4 regions of the Shewanella sp. SM55 genome follow, and region 2 is predicted to be linked to each of the others. Evidence: predicted binding sites of a transcription regulator. Region 2 holds the regulator's gene; each other region holds the start of a gene.
The links. Region 2 encodes LexA, which represses DNA repair genes until DNA is damaged. Its sites were predicted from a motif close to TACTGTATNNNNATACAGTA; they were not measured.
Positions count from the first base shown of each region.

Region 1: dinB (DNA polymerase IV) is a predicted target of LexA. The motif match lies at 2,283-2,302, and genes of this name have one in related genera.
Region 3: recA (recombinase RecA) is a predicted target of LexA. The motif match lies at 2,633-2,652, and genes of this name have one in related genera.
Region 4: dinG (ATP-dependent DNA helicase DinG) is a predicted target of LexA. The motif match lies at 2,231-2,250, and genes of this name have one in related genera.

Region 1 covers NZ_JAKKRS010000017.1:90,759-95,307, reverse strand. The annotation lists gene L5L91_RS18895 (FAD:protein FMN transferase) at 1-680, shown strand, start outside; gene nqrM ((Na+)-NQR maturation NqrM) at 696-920, shown strand; gene bfr (bacterioferritin) at 1,173-1,646, shown strand; gene bfr (bacterioferritin) at 1,656-2,123, shown strand; gene dinB (DNA polymerase IV) at 2,326-3,402, shown strand; gene L5L91_RS18870 (LysR family transcriptional regulator) at 3,431-4,330, opposite strand; gene L5L91_RS18865 (DMT family transporter) at 4,423-4,549, shown strand, end outside.
Region 2 covers NZ_JAKKRS010000016.1:90,046-94,594, reverse strand. The annotation lists gene coxB (cytochrome c oxidase subunit II) at 1-345, opposite strand, end outside; gene L5L91_RS18225 (cell division inhibitor SulA) at 749-1,261, opposite strand; gene lexA (transcriptional repressor LexA) at 1,258-1,878, opposite strand; gene plsB (glycerol-3-phosphate 1-O-acyltransferase PlsB) at 2,039-4,462, shown strand; gene mtr (tryptophan permease) at 4,462-4,549, shown strand, end outside.
Region 3 covers NZ_JAKKRS010000002.1:375,581-380,129, forward strand. The annotation lists gene alaS (alanine--tRNA ligase) at 1-648, opposite strand, end outside; gene L5L91_RS04985 (regulatory protein RecX) at 970-1,440, opposite strand; gene recA (recombinase RecA) at 1,458-2,525, opposite strand; gene mutS (DNA mismatch repair protein MutS) at 2,928-4,549, shown strand, end outside.
Region 4 covers NZ_JAKKRS010000001.1:354,291-358,839, reverse strand. The annotation lists gene L5L91_RS01605 (sulfite exporter TauE/SafE family protein) at 1-125, opposite strand, end outside; gene dinG (ATP-dependent DNA helicase DinG) at 135-2,207, opposite strand; gene L5L91_RS01595 (DNA polymerase II) at 2,345-4,549, shown strand, end outside.

The DNA of each region.
Region 1 (4,549 bases), on a different contig from region 2:
AGGGACTTGATATTACCTTAGGTCCTTTAGTTAATCTGTGGGGTTTTGGACCTGATAAGCGTCCAACGAAAGTTCCGACACAGGCTGATATTGATGCGGCTAAAGCCAAAACAGGGATTAGTGAACTTTCCATTGAAGGCAACCGTCTAAGTAAGCACAACACCCATTTATATGTAGACTTATCATCAATCGCGAAGGGATTTGGGGTTGATAAGATCGCTTCCATTCTTGATAAATACCACGCGACAGGGTATTTAGTTGAAATCGGTGGCGAACTGAGTATCAAAGGTGCCAAAGGTGATGGAAGCTCTTGGCGTGTTGCTATAGAGCAACCGACCAATGATGGCTCTGAAGCCGTACAGCAGGTTATTGCACCTGGTACTATGGCGATGGCGACCTCTGGTGACTATCGTAATTATTATGAAGAAGATGGCCAACGTTTTACGCATATAATCGATCCGCGTACTGGTTTGCCGATAAATCATAAGTTAGCATCCGTGACTGTATTGCATCAAAATTGTATGACGGCCGACGGTTTTGCGACGGCCATGATGGTTTTGGGCACAGAAGCATCATTGGAGCTTGCCAAGAAGGAACACTTGGCGATAATGCTAATCGAAAAGCAAGGCGACGGATTTAAGGTCTATTACAGCGACGCCTTCAAGCCTTTCCTTATTTAGTTTTTGGAGTAAACCATGACCTCTTTTATCGCGGCATTTGTGATCTTGTTAGTCTTCTTTTTACTCATGTCGATTGGTTATCTCATCAAGCGCAAAGCCGTTGAAGGAAGTTGTGGCGGTTTAGGTGTTCTAGGGATTGAAAAAGCGTGTGATTGTGATGACCCTTGTGACAAACGTAAACGTCGTATGGCCGCTGAAGAAGCGCGTCGTGAGAAGTTAACGAAAGACCGCATTATCTAAATAGTCTTGATTCGATCATAGCCCCCCATTTAGGGGGCTATTTTTTGCCTCGTATTTTCTTACACGGGTTAATCATTTGAGATTTATCCTTGGGATTAGAGTGGGATAGCAAGTTAATCTAAGCAGGAATGAGAATGCTTTTCATCATTAAGTGAGTGAAATATAAAGATAATTTGAGTTGGTCGATAAATTGTACTAGGCTAGAAGCTTGATTTAGATCAATCTTTTCACGCTTACCAAGGATAGTAACTTATGAAAGGTCATCCTAAAGTGGTTGGGCAACTGAATCGGGTGCTTACCTGTGAGTTGACCGCCATCAATCAATATTTCCTCCATGCCCGCATGTTTAAACATTGGGGCTTAGAGAAGTTAAACCACGTCGAATACAAAAAATCCATCCAAGATATGAAGCACGCCGATAAGCTCATCGAGCGAGTGCTGTTTTTGGAAGGTCTGCCTAATCTGCAACAACTCGAAAAACTTCGCATTGGTGAACATAGCCAAGAGATGCTCGACTGCGATCTGGCCATGGTGCAAGAGCAGCTTACATTGTTGCGTGATGCGATCAGCTTGTGTGAAGCCGAACAGGACTATGTGAGCCGCGATCTGCTGGAAGATATTCTCGAAGACGAAGAAGAGCACTTAGATTGGCTCGAGTCGCAGCAAGAGCTCATTACGCTAACCGGTATTCAAAATTATCTACAATCGCAAATTAGCGACCAATAGGAGCAAGATATGAAAGGCGATAAAGACGTTATTGATGCGTTAAATCGACTCCTAACGGGAGAACTCTCGGCAATGGATCAGTATTTTGTCCATGCCCATATGTACGAAGATTGGGGCCTGAATGAACTCTATGAGCGTATCGCCCATGAGTCAGATGATGAGAAAGCCCATGCAGCCAAATTAGTGCAGCGCATTTTATTCCTCGAAGGTACACCCAATGTTGCCGCCCGTGAGGCATTGAACATAGGTAAAGATGTAGAAGAGATGCTACGTAATGATCTTGCCTATGAATACAAGGTCGCGGACGATTTGCGCAAAGTGATTGCACTGTGTGAGCAGAAGCAAGATTACCAGACACGTGAAATCCTCGAAGTATTACTCGACGATACAGAGTCTGACCATATGTATTGGCTCGAAAAACAACTTGGGCTTATTGACCGTGTTGGATTGCAAAACTACCTGCAAACTAAGATGTGAGCCTTAGATTGTTAGGTTGAGTAAATACCTAGGCCACTGAGTGTAATGGCCTAGGAAACTCAGTTATTAAGCATGTCTGTTGTTCCTCACACTTGTCTTGTTCTCTTTTCTAGCGCTAGGCCACATCTTATTGGCCCAAATCTATCAGGAATACTTGATTACTGTTTTTATATACAGTATTTTGGCGTTGGAGGAATTCAACGTGCGAAAAATTATTCATATCGATATGGACTGCTATTTTGCTGCAGTGGAAATGCGCGACTTTCCTGAGTACCGTGGCAAACCTTTAGCTGTGGGGGGCAGTAGCGACCGTCGCGGTGTTATCAGTACTTGCAGTTACGAGGCACGTAAATTCGGTGTACGTTCAGCAATGGCAACGGCTTATGCCTTTAAGTTGTGCCCTGAGCTGATTTTAGTTCCGGGTCGGATGCAGGTTTACAAAGAAGTGTCGCTACAAATTCGTGAAATATTTTCTCGCTATACCCAATTAATTGAGCCGCTTTCCTTAGATGAAGCTTATTTGGATGTGAGTGAGTGCCAACAACATAAGGGCTCTGCGACCTTGATTGCCCAAGCGATTCGTCGCGATATCTTAGCCGAAACGGGTTTAACCGCATCGGCGGGTATCGCGCCAGTAAAATTTTTAGCTAAGATCGCCTCGGATCTGAACAAGCCAAACGGCCAATATATCATTACGCCAGAGACGCTTTCTGAGTTTGTTAAGACCTTATCGCTGCGTAAAATTCCCGGTGTTGGTAAAGTCACCGCAGAAAAGCTCTCTTCGCTCGGGCTCAATACCTGTGGTGATGTGCAAGCTTATTCTAAACCTGAGCTCTTAGCGCGATTCGGTAAGTTTGGTGGCGTGTTGATTGAGCGTTCCCAAGGCATAGATGAACGGGGTATTTCTGCCGACAGAGAGCGCAAATCAGTGGGTGTTGAAACCACGTTAGCAAAGGATATTTATAGCTTAGAGCAGTGCCAGCAGGTGATGCCGAGTTTGATCCAAGAACTGTCGTTGCGTTTAAGTCGCAGTGCTAAGGAACGCAAAATACATAAACAGGTGGTCAAACTTAAGTTTAACGATTTCAAGCAGACTACAATTGAGCACCGCAGCGATGAAGTCTCGATTGTAATGTTCTATGAGCTACTCGCACAGGCTATGGAAAGGCAAGAAGGCCGTGGCATTCGTCTATTGGGTATTTCGGTCGGCCTCGCCGATTCTACTCTTGTCGTCGCCACAAGCTTAAACGGCCAGACTCAGCTGGATTTAGCTCTCTAGTGGGTGGAGCACAATAGCCTATATTGGCTCAATAAGCCTCGGGTGGATTTGCCAGCATAAAATCAATTAACAGTCTGACCCGTAAGGGCAGGTTGTCCCGATCGCGATACATCAAGTAGGCGGTGCGCGGAATACCTTGCCACTCGGGCAGTATTTGAATGAGTTTGCCACTTCGTATCTGTTCACTCGCCATGCTGATGGGTATGAGTCCAATCCCAAGCCCCGCCACCACGGCCTGACAGGCAATCGCCATATCATCGACGGCTAGTTTGATATTCCCCCTTGGTTCAAACTCGACATTTTGCCCTGTGCTATTGTGCTGTAAACGCCACGTTTTTGTGGGCTTGGCGATGATAACCGGATGCTGATCCAGCGCTTCAATGGATTGCAGCGCATGCCACTGCGTTGCCGATGTGCTGGCGCAAAGTACAAAGCTAATTGTGGTAAGTGGCCTTGCAATCCAATCGGGATCTTTAGGTTCGCCCACTCGAAAGGCGATATCGATGGCGTTTTCACTGACATCGATATTCATGTTCGACAGACTTAAATCGATATCAATATTGGGATAATGCCGTTGGAAGGCGTTGAGTGATTCACCCAGCCAGCGATAGGTTGTATTGATGGGCGCCGAGATCCGCAATTTGCCAACCGCTTGATGTTTATCCGCATGCAACTCACCAGATACCTGGTTTAACTCGATAAATAGCGGGCCGCAGCGTTCGAGATACCGCTGACCTGTGGCGGTAAGGTTGACTCTATGGGCGTCTCTGTGCAGTAAACGCAGACCTAAGGATTGTTCTAACAGATTGATTCGACGGCTTAAGGTTGAAGGTGGAATGCCTAAGTGCTGCGCCGCGAGCTTAAAACTCCCTTGCTGTGCCACCACCCAAAATAAGCGCATATCGTCTAAGGAATAATTAAGTTTCATATTTGGAATTTAAGCTCTCAATCTTGTTGGTTTTAATAATATATGAAACTTATAAACTAAGCTCAATCCCAATTACCTCCCTAGAGGCCGATATGAAATCCCATACACCTTACATGACATTCGTTTGTCTACTGATTTGCGTTTTTAGCTGGGGCAGTGTGTTTCCGATTGCTAAGCGAGTGCTGGAGGAGATGTCAGGAGAGTCCCTCGTCTTCTGGC
Region 2 (4,549 bases):
GGCGTTGCTGGGATCTTCCATTGCGATTAAAGTTTTTGTCGCTGGAATCGCCATTAAGATCAAAATGATAAATGGCAGAATCGTCCAAGCGATTTCAACTTTAGTGCTTTCGTGAAAGTGGGACGCGACAGCGCCTTTGGATTTTCTGTGGTTGATCATGGCGTAAATCATGACGCCAAAGACCACTAGGCCTATTGCGCAGCAGATATACAAGATGGTCATGTGCAAGTGATAAACCTTGCCACTGATCTCGGTCACGCCAGGGGTCATGTTGAACCGCATGTCCGCGGCGGTCAACGGTGGTGCGAAAAGCACCACGAGTAAACAATACAACAATTGCTTCACAAGACTTCTCCTCTGCCAATTGCGAATAGCAACTACAAAGAAGAGCAACACAGTAAGTCTCAACTCTATGCAAACTCTTCAGTTCCCAAAAAAGCTTTTTTGACTTCAACGTGCGTTGGCGGCTGTTACTTTTAATCAAGTATTGTTACTGCTGGTAATTAGCCACGCTGGCACATACTGCTGAAATAAATCTGTTCTCTATTTTTAGTGGCGCTTCGAGTTCGATAAATACTCGATTCATTGACCACGGAAGGTGATATATCATCACCGACTTAACCAACCATACTTGCTGTTTAAATATTGATCAAGATCACTTATTTATCTAATTATCTGAAAAATTGCCAAAAAAAAGCCTCACATTCATAGGTGAGGCGGCTTTCAAGGTAAAAAATTAAATGAATATTTAGTGTACAGCGCTAAAAAAAGATTGCTGACCGAAGAGATTGCCTTGCTCAATACGTACGTCTGCATGTAAGTGACTGTTTACGTCTTCAAGCACTATGCCCATAGCTCGGGCACTTTTAGCCACGATTTGTAGGCGTCGATTATCCCGTGCATCCAATGATTGAGTCCAAGTAATGACTGCACTGGACGTACCACTTGTTAGGGCTTTTTCCATCGCCCACAGGGTTTCGACTTCATCTTTAGCATGTACCAGCAAAACTCTATCCATACGCACACCTGCGTTGGCGAGCATTTGCTTGTAGCCAATACTTGGAGGGTTGATGAGCACTAACCAACGGCCCTGTTGGCTTAACTGAGCGAGTTGTGCACTCAGATGAATTAATTCTTGGCGACCTTGAGTCTTAGTTGGCATACAGGCGATGGGCGCATGGTGCCAGTCATAGTCGGCATCACGGACTTCATCGAGCCACAGGCCCGGATGGCGGGGGGCATTGCCAAGTAGTTTATTCATAGCCAATCTCCATTACGGATCACACCGACGGCGAGTCCTTCAATTGTTAAACTTTGGAAGCCTAAATCCACTTTAATCGGGGAGTAATCTTCATTTTCGGCATGTAGATAGACCACATTACCTTTTTTTTCGAAACGTTTAACAGTGACATCGTCATCGACTCTAGCGACAACCACTTGACCATTTCTAGCTTGTTCTACTTTATGAACTGCCAGCAAATCACCTTCGAGAATGCCGATATTTTTCATGCTGTCGCCTTTTACTCGCAGTAAAAAATCGGCGGCGGGATGAAACATGCTTGGGTCGACTTGGTAGTACTGTTCAACATGTTCCTGGGCGAGGATAGGTTCACCCGCAGCCACTTGGCCGATGAGCGGTAAACCTGTTTCAGTCAAATCTTCGATTTCCGCAGGCAGACGAATGCCCCGAGATGTGCCAGGCATGATCTCAATGCAGCCCTTTTTCGCCAACGCTTTAAGGTGTTCTTCAGCCGCATTGGCGCTCTTAAAACCTAAACGGGTTGCGATTTCTGCCCGAGTGGGTGGCATGCCAGTATCGGCAATATTTCGTTTAATTAGCTCTAAAATTTCAGCTTGGCGTGGCGTCAAAGGTCTCATGGTGTTTCCTGTTTTTCTATACAGTTACTGTTAGTATATACAGTATTATTTGCAGCGCAAGTATTAACCACTTTTTAGCTATGTTGGAGAGAATTAGCGAATATTGCCCATAGTCTGGTATTCTATCGGGCTAGTAAACGCACTTAATTGCATAAGAATAATGCCTAAACACGACTCTCTTTGGTTGAAATCATTACGTTGGATCCAAAAACACTTAGTGCACACTATTGTGGTGCCTCAGGATCCCTTTGCCGATCTGAATCTGGATGCTTCCAGACCCCTTGTTTATGTGATGAAAACAGAATCCCTCAGTGACATCGCTGCTTTGAGCGAAATAACGGCTAAGTTAGGCTTACCAAGCCCTTATGAGCCTCTAGTGGCTAATGGTGTGACTGCGCCTCGGGTTGTCTGTCTTCAAGGACGTAAGCCACTGTTTGGCGAACGTGCTGGTAATGAGCCTTTCCTCGAATGCTTTATGCGTTTGTTAGCCGTGCATAAGGAACGTCCTGAATTAGATATTCAACTGGTACCCGTGAGCCTGTATTGGGGCCGAACGCCAGGGAAAGAAGACGACACTATGAAGGCGGCCGTATTTGAGCGGGAAAACCCGACTTGGCTGCGCAAGTGCTTGATGATTCTGTTCTTAGGTCGACATAACTTCGTGCAGTTTTCGAATGCCGTATCCCTGCGTTACATGGCTGACGAACATGGCACCGACATGGGGATTGCCCATAAGTTAGCACGGGTTGCGCGCGTGCATTTCCGTCGTCAACGTAAGGTAATGACAGGGCCTGTGCTGCCAAACCGCCAAGCACTGTTTCATTCGTTACTCAAATCTGAGTCGCTGCGCAAAGCGATTCAAGAAGAAGCCGCCAGTAAAAAGATTTCTGAGACCCAAGCGCGCGAGACGGCTATTGAGTATCTCGATGAAATCGCTGCCGATTACTCAGACAGTTTAGTGCGTATTGCCGAGCGTTTTTTAACTTGGCTGTGGAACAAGCTTTACAGCGGGATCAACATTAAAGGCGCCGAGCAAGTTCGGCAGTTACACCACGATGGCCACGAGATTGTTTATGTGCCTTGCCATCGCAGCCACATGGATTACCTGCTGTTATCGTATATTTTGTATTATCAAGGCATGGTTCCGCCGCACATTGCTGCCGGCATTAACCTCAATTTCTGGCCCGCGGGACCTATGTTCCGTCGCGGTGGTGCCTTCTTCATCCGCCGTAGTTTTAATGGCAACAAGCTGTACACCGCAGTATTTCGTGAGTATTTAGACCAGCTGTTTGCTAAAGGTTATTCGGTGGAATACTTCTCCGAAGGTGGTCGTTCACGTACTGGCCGTCTGTTGGCGCCGAAAACTGGCATGATCGCCATGACGATGAACAGCGTACTGCGCGGTATTGAACGTCCTGTCACGCTCGTGCCTGTGTATTTAGGCTATGACCATGTGATGGAAGTGGCGACTTACCATAAAGAGTTAAGCGGTAAGAAAAAGAAAAAAGAATCTGTGTGGCAGGTGTTCGGTGCCATTCGCAAATTAGGTAATTTTGGCCAAGGTTATGTGAATTTTGGCGAGCCTATTACCCTGCAAAATTTCTTAAATGAGCGTGCGCCAAACTGGCGTGCTGAGTTGGCCGATGATCCCGAGCAGAAACCAAGTTGGTTAACGCCAGCGGTAAACGTGCTGGCTAATCGGGTGATGACGCGTATCAATGATGCCGCAGCCGCGAGTTCGGTGACTTTGACTAGCTTAGTTTTACTGGCGACAGATCAAAACGCCTTAGAACGTAGTCTGCTGGAGCGTCAGCTTGATTTGTATCTGACCCTACTCAAAAAAGTGCCTTATACTTCTTATACATCTGTTGCCGAAGGTGATGGTAAGCATTTAGTGCAGCAAGGTTTAGAGCTGAACAAGTTTGTTGTTAGTGCCGATCCTTTAGGGGAAATAGTGTCTATCGAAGCGAGTCAGGCTGTGTCTATGACTTACTATCGTAACAATATCATTCACTTATTTATTGTTCCTTCATTAATTGCGAGTTGTTTAACCCATAATGAACAGATTCTGCGCCAGCAAGTGGTTTCAATCGTTGCCGATTTTTATCCACTGCTGAAAGCCGAACTCTTCATGGGAATTAAAGACTTACCAGCCTATGTTGAGCAAGTGCTGGATTTCCTGATTGGGCAAGGTTTAGTGGTTGAGACAGATACTTTAGCTGTCGTGCCTGAGCACTCAAGCCAATTATTGTTGTTAGCCAGTTCAGTGAGTGAAACTCTGCAACGCTACGCTATTATTTTCAATCTGTTAGCGAACAGACCTAAGATGGAGCGCTCAGAACTTGAGTCTGAGAGCCATTTACTTGCCCAGCGTTTAGGGGCTTTACATGGTATTACCGCGCCTGAGTTCTACGATAAAAAACTCTACGGTACTTTGAGCGTGAAGCTCAAAGAATTGGGATATCTGGCGGATAGTGAAGATAAGTCCAATATCAATCGCATACGAGATCAGGCCAATAGCTTATTACGTCCGTCAGTGAGACAAACGATAGTGGCGAGTGTCACCGCGGAGCACACAGTTTAATGGCAAATCATATGAATGCGGCTAAGCATAAGCCCGCAGGTAAGTCCTTGCTTGGTGGTGCCATGATTATTGCTGGCACGACCGTAG
Region 3 (4,549 bases), on a different contig from region 2:
CTGCATGAAAACGATGTTCCAGATTTCGATGAAACGGTCGCCATCTTCTTCAGGACTGCCTGGACGTCCGCCCCAAATATGATCACCATGGTCATAAAAAATCTCAGTACATGGACCACAAGGACCGGTATCACCCATTTGCCAGAAGTTATCTGACGCAAAGGCAGCACCTTTATTGTCACCGATACGTATGATGTTCTCGGCAGCGACACCAATTTTTTTATTCCAGATTTCAAAGGCTTCATCATCTGTCTGATAAATAGTGACGCACAGACGTTCCTTCGGCAGCTTTAACGTTTCAGTTAAAAAAGTCCAACCCAAACGAATCGCTTCTTCTTTGAAATAATCTCCAAAACTGAAGTTACCTAGCATTTCGAAAAAGGTGTGATGACGTGCTGTGTAGCCAACGTTATCCAAATCGTTATGTTTACCACCGGCGCGTACACAACGTTGAGCAGTGGTCGCACGCGTATAATTGCGTTTGTCCATGCCAAGAAACACGTCCTTGAACTGGTTCATGCCTGCATTGGTAAATAAAAGTGTGGGATCGTTGCCTGGCACTAATGAACTACTGTCCACAACTTGATGACCATTGCTGCGGAAAAATTCGAGGAAAGCGCTTCTGAGCTCTGCTGTAGTTTGATACATGAAATCATCCTGAATTGGGTAAGCATTACCAGCTACGCCTTAGGCTAGCCGTATTTCTATTTGCCCAGCATTATAAGCAGACTAAGGAAGGACGACCAGTCTTGATTGGTGATATACACATCAGGAATTTAATATTTTAGCGTGAATCGCCCACACCTGAGTCACTAGAAGCAAAACGATAGGATAAAGCACAAATAAAGACGGCGTAAGTTTATCGCGGAATGGACAATATTTAAGCAAGCTTGAGTCTAATGTGAAGTACGAAATGGACAAGACTCATTGATGATATTTAGATGAGCTTTTACAGTATTAGCTTCAAATTTAATAATCTTCATCGAGATCATTGGGATCTGAATCTAGTGCGTAAGTGATTTGATCGTAGCTAAAGCCTTGGCCCATTAAAAAACGCACTCGTTTGGCCTTTTCCTTTGCGATGAGATCCCGAGCTTTAGAGCCCTTCACTTCTGTCACACGGGGAACGCCATACTTTTTGGTGGCTTTATCTTTTGCTAGCTCAAACCAGTCACAATCACAATTAACCAAAGCGGCTTCAATACAATCTTTAGATAAGCCTTTCTGTGCGATTGCTTGGCGGATGCGTATTGCACCGTGACCTCGACTGATGTGGCTACGCACTAACAGTTCGGCATAACGAGCATCATTAATAAAACCGGAGGATTCGCAAGCATCGAGTACAGGTTCGATATCGTTAAGTTCGACACCTTTTTCGAGCAATTTATCGCGGATTTGTAAACGGGAATAATCGCGGCGCGCTAACAGCGCGACCGCAATTTGATGGGCTGACTGACTCAGAATACTTCGCCTGTCTCTAAATCAATATTATCCTCAATGCTATCATCAGCTTTGGCAGCCAAGGCACTAGGATTGCTCAAAAGCAACTCACGTAGCGTCTTGTCAATTTCAGCAGCAATAGCTGGGTTTTCAGTCAGATATTTGCCAGCATTAGCACGACCTTGGCCGATTTTATCACCTTTATAGCTGTACCAAGCGCCCGCTTTTTCAATCAACTTATGGGCTACGCCTAAGTCTACTAACTCACCAGTACGGTTAATACCTTGGCCATAAAGGATTTGGAACTCAGCCTGCTTAAACGGCGCTGCAACCTTGTTTTTCACCACTTTAACGCGAGTTTCGTTACCGACCACTTCATCGCCGTCTTTAATGGCACCAGTGCGGCGAATGTCTAAACGAACAGAAGCATAAAACTTCAGCGCGTTACCACCGGTTGTAGTTTCTGGGTTACCGAACATCACACCAATCTTCATCCGGATTTGGTTGATGAAGATAAGTAAGGTGTTAGATTGCTTTAAGTTACCCGCAAGTTTACGCATGGCTTGGCTCATCATACGCGCCGCTAGGCCCATGTGAGAATCACCAATTTCGCCTTCGATTTCAGCTTTAGGCGTTAATGCCGCCACGGAGTCGACTACGATAACGTCAACAGCGCCTGAACGAGTTAAAGCATCACAAATCTCAAGCGCTTGCTCGCCGGTATCCGGTTGCGAACACAGCAGGTTATCAATATCTACGCCCAATTTTTTAGCATAAATAGGGTCTAGTGCATGCTCTGCATCGATAAAGGCACAGGTTTTGCCTTCACGTTGCGCTGCCGCAATCACTTCTAAAGTCAGTGTTGTTTTACCTGATGATTCAGGACCATAGATCTCAACGATACGACCCATTGGCAAACCGCCAGCACCTAAAGCAACGTCCAGAGACAGAGAACCGGTAGAAATGGTCTCAACATCCATAGAGCGATCTTCGCCCAGCTTCATGATGGAGCCTTTACCAAATTGTTTCTCAATTTGGATCAATACCGCAGCAAGTGCTTTCTCTTTATTTGGATCGACCTTCATTCCTGTTCCCTCATCAAGACAAGCATTAAGCTGTCAAAAGTGATATTCAATTTACAAACGGGTAATTCAAAAAGCCGCGCTTTTTGTCTTAATTCTGCTGACTAGTATACTGTACAATCATACAGTATCAAGACCTGTGACTGAATTATTTTTAGCTGATAGGATTTTTAATATGGCCAAGGTTTTAGCGAAGATCAAATCAGATAATAGCTCCCTTTGATCAATATCCATCGTTAAGGGCTCAATTTTCGCTAAATTATTGCTAAGATTGGCGCAACAAATTTTGCGTGGTCTTTTTAGCTGAAAATTGTACAGCAGTCTTCCGCTTCCATAGCGCTTAATCACCCTTAACCACACAAACTGTATCGCCTTTAGGCAGTCACAACGGACGATAACGATTTAATGAATGTAATTGATACCGATGATTTAGAAAAACATACTCCTATGATGCGTCAGTACTTGACGATGAAAGCAGAACATCACGATATGTTGCTGTTTTATCGCATGGGTGACTTCTACGAGTTGTTTTATGACGATGCTAAACGCGCTTCTGAGCTGTTAGGCATTTCACTCACTGCGCGCGGTAAAAGTGGTGGCGATCCTATTCCGATGGCGGGACTTCCTTACCATGCTGTGGAAGGCTATCTTGCAAAATTAGTTCAAATTGGTCAATCAGTTGCGATTTGCGAACAGATTGGCGATCCCGCGACATCTAAAGGGCCCGTAGAACGTAAAGTGGTGCGAATTGTCACACCTGGCACCTTAACCGACGAAGCGTTGCTACAAGAACGCCAAGACAATCTGTTAGCCGCGGTTTATCAAGGTAAAGTCGGTTTTGGTTATGCCACATTAGATGTTTCATCCGGACGTTTTGTGATTGCAGAGCTCGACACCCGAGAGTCATTAGAAGCGGAATTGCAACGCACTAATCCCGTTGAAATTCTCTACAGTGAAGACTTTGGTGAACTTGGGCTACTTAACGGTTTTAAAGGCAAACGCCGTCGCCCCGAGTGGGAATTTGATTACGATACGAGTATCAAGTTACTACTGGCCCAGTTTGGCACGAAAGACTTACATGGTTTTGGCATCGCAGATGCACGTTTATCACTGCAGGCTGCGGGTTGCTTGATGCAATATGTCAAAGACACACAGCGCACGGCACTGCCTCATATCAATGCCATTATCCGCTTCAATCAAACCGATAGCATAGTACTCGATGCGGCAACTCGCCGTAATTTAGAATTAACTCAAAACCTTGCCGGTGGCCGCGATAATACCTTAGCCGCAGTATTAGATAACACGGCAACGCCTATGGGCAGTCGTATGTTACAACGCTGGATCCATCAGCCTCTGCGAGATCCTAAGCAAATCAAGGCGCGCCAACAGGCGGTGACTGAACTCCTCGATACCGCAGCCCACGAAGATTTGCATGAGCAGTTAAAGGCACTTGGCGATATCGAACGTATCATGGCAAGACTCGCGCTGCGTACCGCTCGCCCAAGAGACTTTGCCCGTTTACGTCAAGCTCTGGGCTTATTGCCTGAATTACAACAGAGTTTAAGTACACTGAGCGCGCCGCACACGACTCAATTGCGTCAACACTTAGGCGAGTTCCCCGCTGAGCAAGCCCTACTTGAGCGCGCGATAGTCGATAATCCTCCCATGCTTATCCGCGATGGCGGAGTGATCCGTGAAGGCTACAACAGCGAACTAGATGAATGGCGCGGCCTGAGCGAAGGAGCGAGTGATTACTTAGTACAACTTGAAGCCAGAGAAAAAGAACGTACTGGCATCAATACACTTAAAGTTGGCTATAACCGCGTACACGGCTATTACATCGAAGTGAGCCGTCTGCAATCCTCACAAGTACCGCTCAATTATCAACGACGCCAAACACTTAAGAATATGGAGCGTTATATCACGCCCGAACTTAAGGAATACGAAGAAAAAGTCCTCTCGAGCCAAGGTAAAGCGCTGGCACTCGAAAAGCAGTTATGGGAACAGTTGTTCGATCTTATTCTGCC
Region 4 (4,549 bases), on a different contig from region 2:
CCTAAGGTTAACAGTGCGGGGATCGACAATAGGCCACCGCCACCCACGACGGCATCAATGAATCCAGCGATAAGACCTATGACTGCCAACAGGGCCCAATGACTGGGCTCGAGTAACAACTCCAAATTTTAATCCTACTCTATAACACGTCTAAAGGGCGGTAAGGCATCCAGTAAGGACTTGCCATAGCGTTTAGTGACTAACCGCCTATCTAAAATGGTCACTCGGCCATAATCTTGCTCTTTACGCAGTAATCTACCACAACTTTGAATAAGCTTACGTGAAGCATCTGGGATCGTCAGTTGCAAGAAGGGATTACCGCCTTTGACTTTGACATATTCTGCATGCGCTTGCTCAACGGGCGAGGTTGGCACGGCAAAGGGCAGTTTAGTGACGATCAAGTTCGTCAGATAATCGCCGGGCAAGTCGAGACCTTCAGAGAAACTGCCGGTGCCAAACAAGATGCTTGGTTCGCCATTATCGCATTTAGCTTTATGATTTTCTAACAACTGTTGCCGTGGCGCATTGCCTTGAATAAGTAGTTCAGTGGTGAGTTTACCTTCAAGTAATTCAACCACTTTTTCCATTTGCCAGTAGGAGGCGAATAACACTAAGGTTGCCATTTCGCCTTCAATAAGGGTGATGATTTGTTCGGCAAGTTCAGCCGTATAGGCATCATCCGTCGGCTCAGTGCGCATTTTGGGTAAATAAAGTGTCGCATTATTGGGGTAATCGAAGGGCGATTGTAAGGCTAAATAACGACTGCCATCGTTGAGTGACAAACCTACTTGATGCACGAAATGGTCGAAGTTATTGAGTGCGCGCAGTGTGGCACTACATAAAACCACGCCCGCGGCCTTTTGCCACAGCATGGATTCCAGCATAAAGCCGACTTCGATAGGTGAAGCGCTAAACAGATAATCCACTTGTTTACCTGTGATGAGTTCGACCCAGCGCGCCATAGGTGCGCCTTTGTGCTTATCTTCCTTGGCCATCATCCTCCACAATTTCTGCAGGTTTTCGAGCCTTTGCAGCATAAATCCGGTTTCGGCCAATAGTGCTTCGGATTGATGTTTAGGAATATCGCCATCTTTAATCGCCTCGGCCAGCAGTGACAGCATTTTATTAAACTGTTTGAGGGCAAGATTAGAGGTCACAGCAAGGTTTTCGGCGAGAATGAGTAATGACTCTGGTAGTTTGCCGTGCTCAAAACGCAGACGGTTTTCAGGATTGGCAAAGTGTTTGGTCTGGGTATCGCAGTAGTGGGCCACTTGATTGAGCTGGCTGATAAGATCGCCTAAATGATCTTGCATTGCCTGCGCGGGGGCAATGATATTGTTGCTCTTTATTTGGTTTTGTAACTTAGCGCAGGTTTTACCAATTTTTTCGAGCCAGTCGCAGGCGCCCCTCAGCGTGGCCTGTGCACTGGAGAAATCCCGCGCCACAATCGGTAAGTGATGTGCCTCATCGATAACATAAAACACGTCTTCGGGATCGGGCAAAATCACGCCGCCGCCTAATTCTAAATCGGCGAATAACAAGCTGTGGTTGGCGATGAGCACGTCCCAAGTATCGACATCTTCGCGGGCTTTATGGAACGGGCAATTTCTGTGGCTGGCGACTTGGCGATGACAGCTGTGTTTGTCGCAGGCGATTTGTTGCCACAGGTGATCGGGCAGCGGCACGGCTAAGGTGTCGATTTCGCCGTTCCAGCGACCTTCGTTATAGTCTTTTAACAGGCCGTGCATCATAGCCACTTGGCTATTGTCTGGTTTAGTTTGCCACATGGCCATTTGTGTACTGTTGTCGTCACCGATGAGCATCGCCAGTTTCGATAGACACACATAACGTTGTCGACCTTTAACTAAGCCAAAGCGGAAATTTAAGCCGGATTGCTCAAGGAAGAAGGGCAAGTCTTTATGCAGTAATTGCTCCTGCAAAGCGACGGTTGCGGTAGCGATGCAGACCTTTTTCTTGCTCGCTAATGCCAGTGGAATGGTACCGAGGATATAAGACAATGATTTACCGATCCCAGTGCCTGCTTCGACCACAATTATGCGCCTATCTTTATCATAGTCGCCGGCGAGGGTCTTAGAGATTTCCGCCACCATATAGTTTTGTTCGCGGCGCGGCCTAAAATTAGGCAAGGCGGTAGCGATATCCTTATAGATGGCGCGGATCTGGGTTTTTACATTGTCAGGTAACATGCGTCACTACTTTATCGAATTAATGCTGTACATAATAACAGTGATTGCATAGCCTAAGAAACTTTTCTGCCATTTGGCGGCATTTAAATTGAGGAACCATCTAAATTGACTAGCTATGCGATTTGGGAACCCATGCGATGAAGTCAGAGGCTACCGCGGCCGTTAGTGTACAAGGTCGAGTCTTAACACGCCATGCGATTCATCGTCATGGGAGTTTAGTGTTGCAGTATTATCTGGCTACCGCCCAAGGCCCTGTGCTGGTGGAAGTGCAAGGCACTGAACACATTTGTTTTTGTCATCAAACTGATGTCACGGCTTTGCAGTTGCAAACGCCGGGTCAAGCATTGCGGTTTGTACCGTTAGCACTCAAAAGCTTTAAAGGTGGCGCGGTTAGTGGTGTTTATGCTAAATCTAGCAATAGTTTACGTACCTTACAGCGCATCGCTAAAGATGCCGATATCCCTTTATTTGAAGCCGACATTCGCCCCGAACAGCGTTATTTAATCGAGCGGTTTGTGGCGCTGGATGTGGCATTTTTAGGGCATTTCTCTGCGACGAGTAACATACACGCGCCGACTAGCGACAGTCTTGAGGCTAACTCGCTGCCCGTGTTTATCGCCGAGCGGGCTAAGAGTATTGCCCCTTTAACGGCTGTACATTTGCGCTGTATTTCACTGGATTTTGAATGTAGTTTTGAAGGTTTACTCTATTCAGTTGCACTATATGGTCAATACAGTGGCCGAGACGGAGAGCAAGACAGTCTCAAGCAGACTTATGAAAAAGTGATTATGGTGGGTGAGGCTGAATCAAACTCTCCCGAATATATTGAATGGGTGGCCGATGAGGCTGCACTCATTCATCGATTAATCGCGTGGTTCCATGAGTTTGATCCTGACTTTATTATCGGTTGGTCAGTGGTGAGTTTCGATCTCGCGCTATTGTCACGCCGTGCATTATTACATCGTATTCCGCTCACCATTGGCCGCGGCGGGGCAAAGCTTGAGTGGAAAGTCGATAATAAATTTCGGCCAGAAACCTTAGTTTTACCGGGCCGTGTGGTACTCGATGGTATCGATTGGCTTAAAGCCGCTTTCTATCATTTTGAGCGGTTTTCGTTGGAATTTGTTTCGCGGAAATTATTAGGTGAAGGCAAGGCCATTCATAACGTGGATAATCGCGTTGAAGAAATTGATCAGCTGTTTAAGGCCCACAAACAAGCATTAGCGCATTACAATCTTACTGACAGCCGTCTGGTGTGGGATATTTTTAGTCATACTCAATTATGGGAGTTCGCCCTCGCGCGAGCTGAACTAACAGGTTTAGAGTTGGGGCGGGTTGGGGCTTCGGTGGCGGCATTTAATCATTTGTATTTACCGCATCTACATCGAGCAGGTTACGTCGCTCCCGATGCTCCTGCGAGTGATGGGATCGAAAGCCCCGGTGGCTATGTGATGGATTCTGTACCGGGACTTTATAAGCATATTTTAGTGTTCGATTTTAAAAGTCTATATCCCTCCATTATTCGTACTTTTTTGATTGACCCTAAGGGATTAATTGAAGGTTTGCAATTGCCCGAGTCTGACTGTGTTGCGGGGTTTCTCGGTGGCCGTTTCAGTCGGCAACAGCCCATTTTACCTAAGCTTATCCAAACATTATCTGAGCAGCGCGAAAAGGCCAAAAGTGAGCACAATGCGCCTTTATCCCAAGCGATAAAAATTATCATGAACTCGTTGTATGGGGTTTTAGGTTCTCAAGGTTGTGTTTTCCACGATGCAAAGTTAGCAAGTTCGATCACTATGCGTGGCCATCAAATCATGAAACAAACCCGCGCATGGATAGAAGAGATGGGCTATCAAGTGATTTACGGCGATACGGATTCGACCTTTGTCTGGCTTGGCAGCGAGCCTGATCTCTCAGACCTTAACGCCTTAGGTAACACTCTGGCGCGGGAAATTAATGCTAAGTGGCAGGCTAAGATCGGTGAAGATCATCAAGTTGAGAGTTTTCTCGAGTTACAGTTTGAACGCCACTATGAGCAGTTTTTTATGCCGACCTTAAGAGGGTCGTTAGAAGGCAGTAAAAAACGTTATGTTGGCGCGTGGCGTAATGCGAGCGATGAACTTGAGCTTACTTTTAAAGGTATGGAGCAAGTGCGCAGTGATTGGAGCCCTTTAGCGCGCAAAGTTCAAGAGTCACTCTATGAACGGATGTTTAACCAAAGGGATATCAGTGTTTATTTGGCCAGTGTGTTTGAAAAGCTGCTTGATGGTGAGTTGGATGATGATTTGGTATTTCGCAAACGTATGCGACGCAATATTGAAGATTACACGGCTAAATCTTCT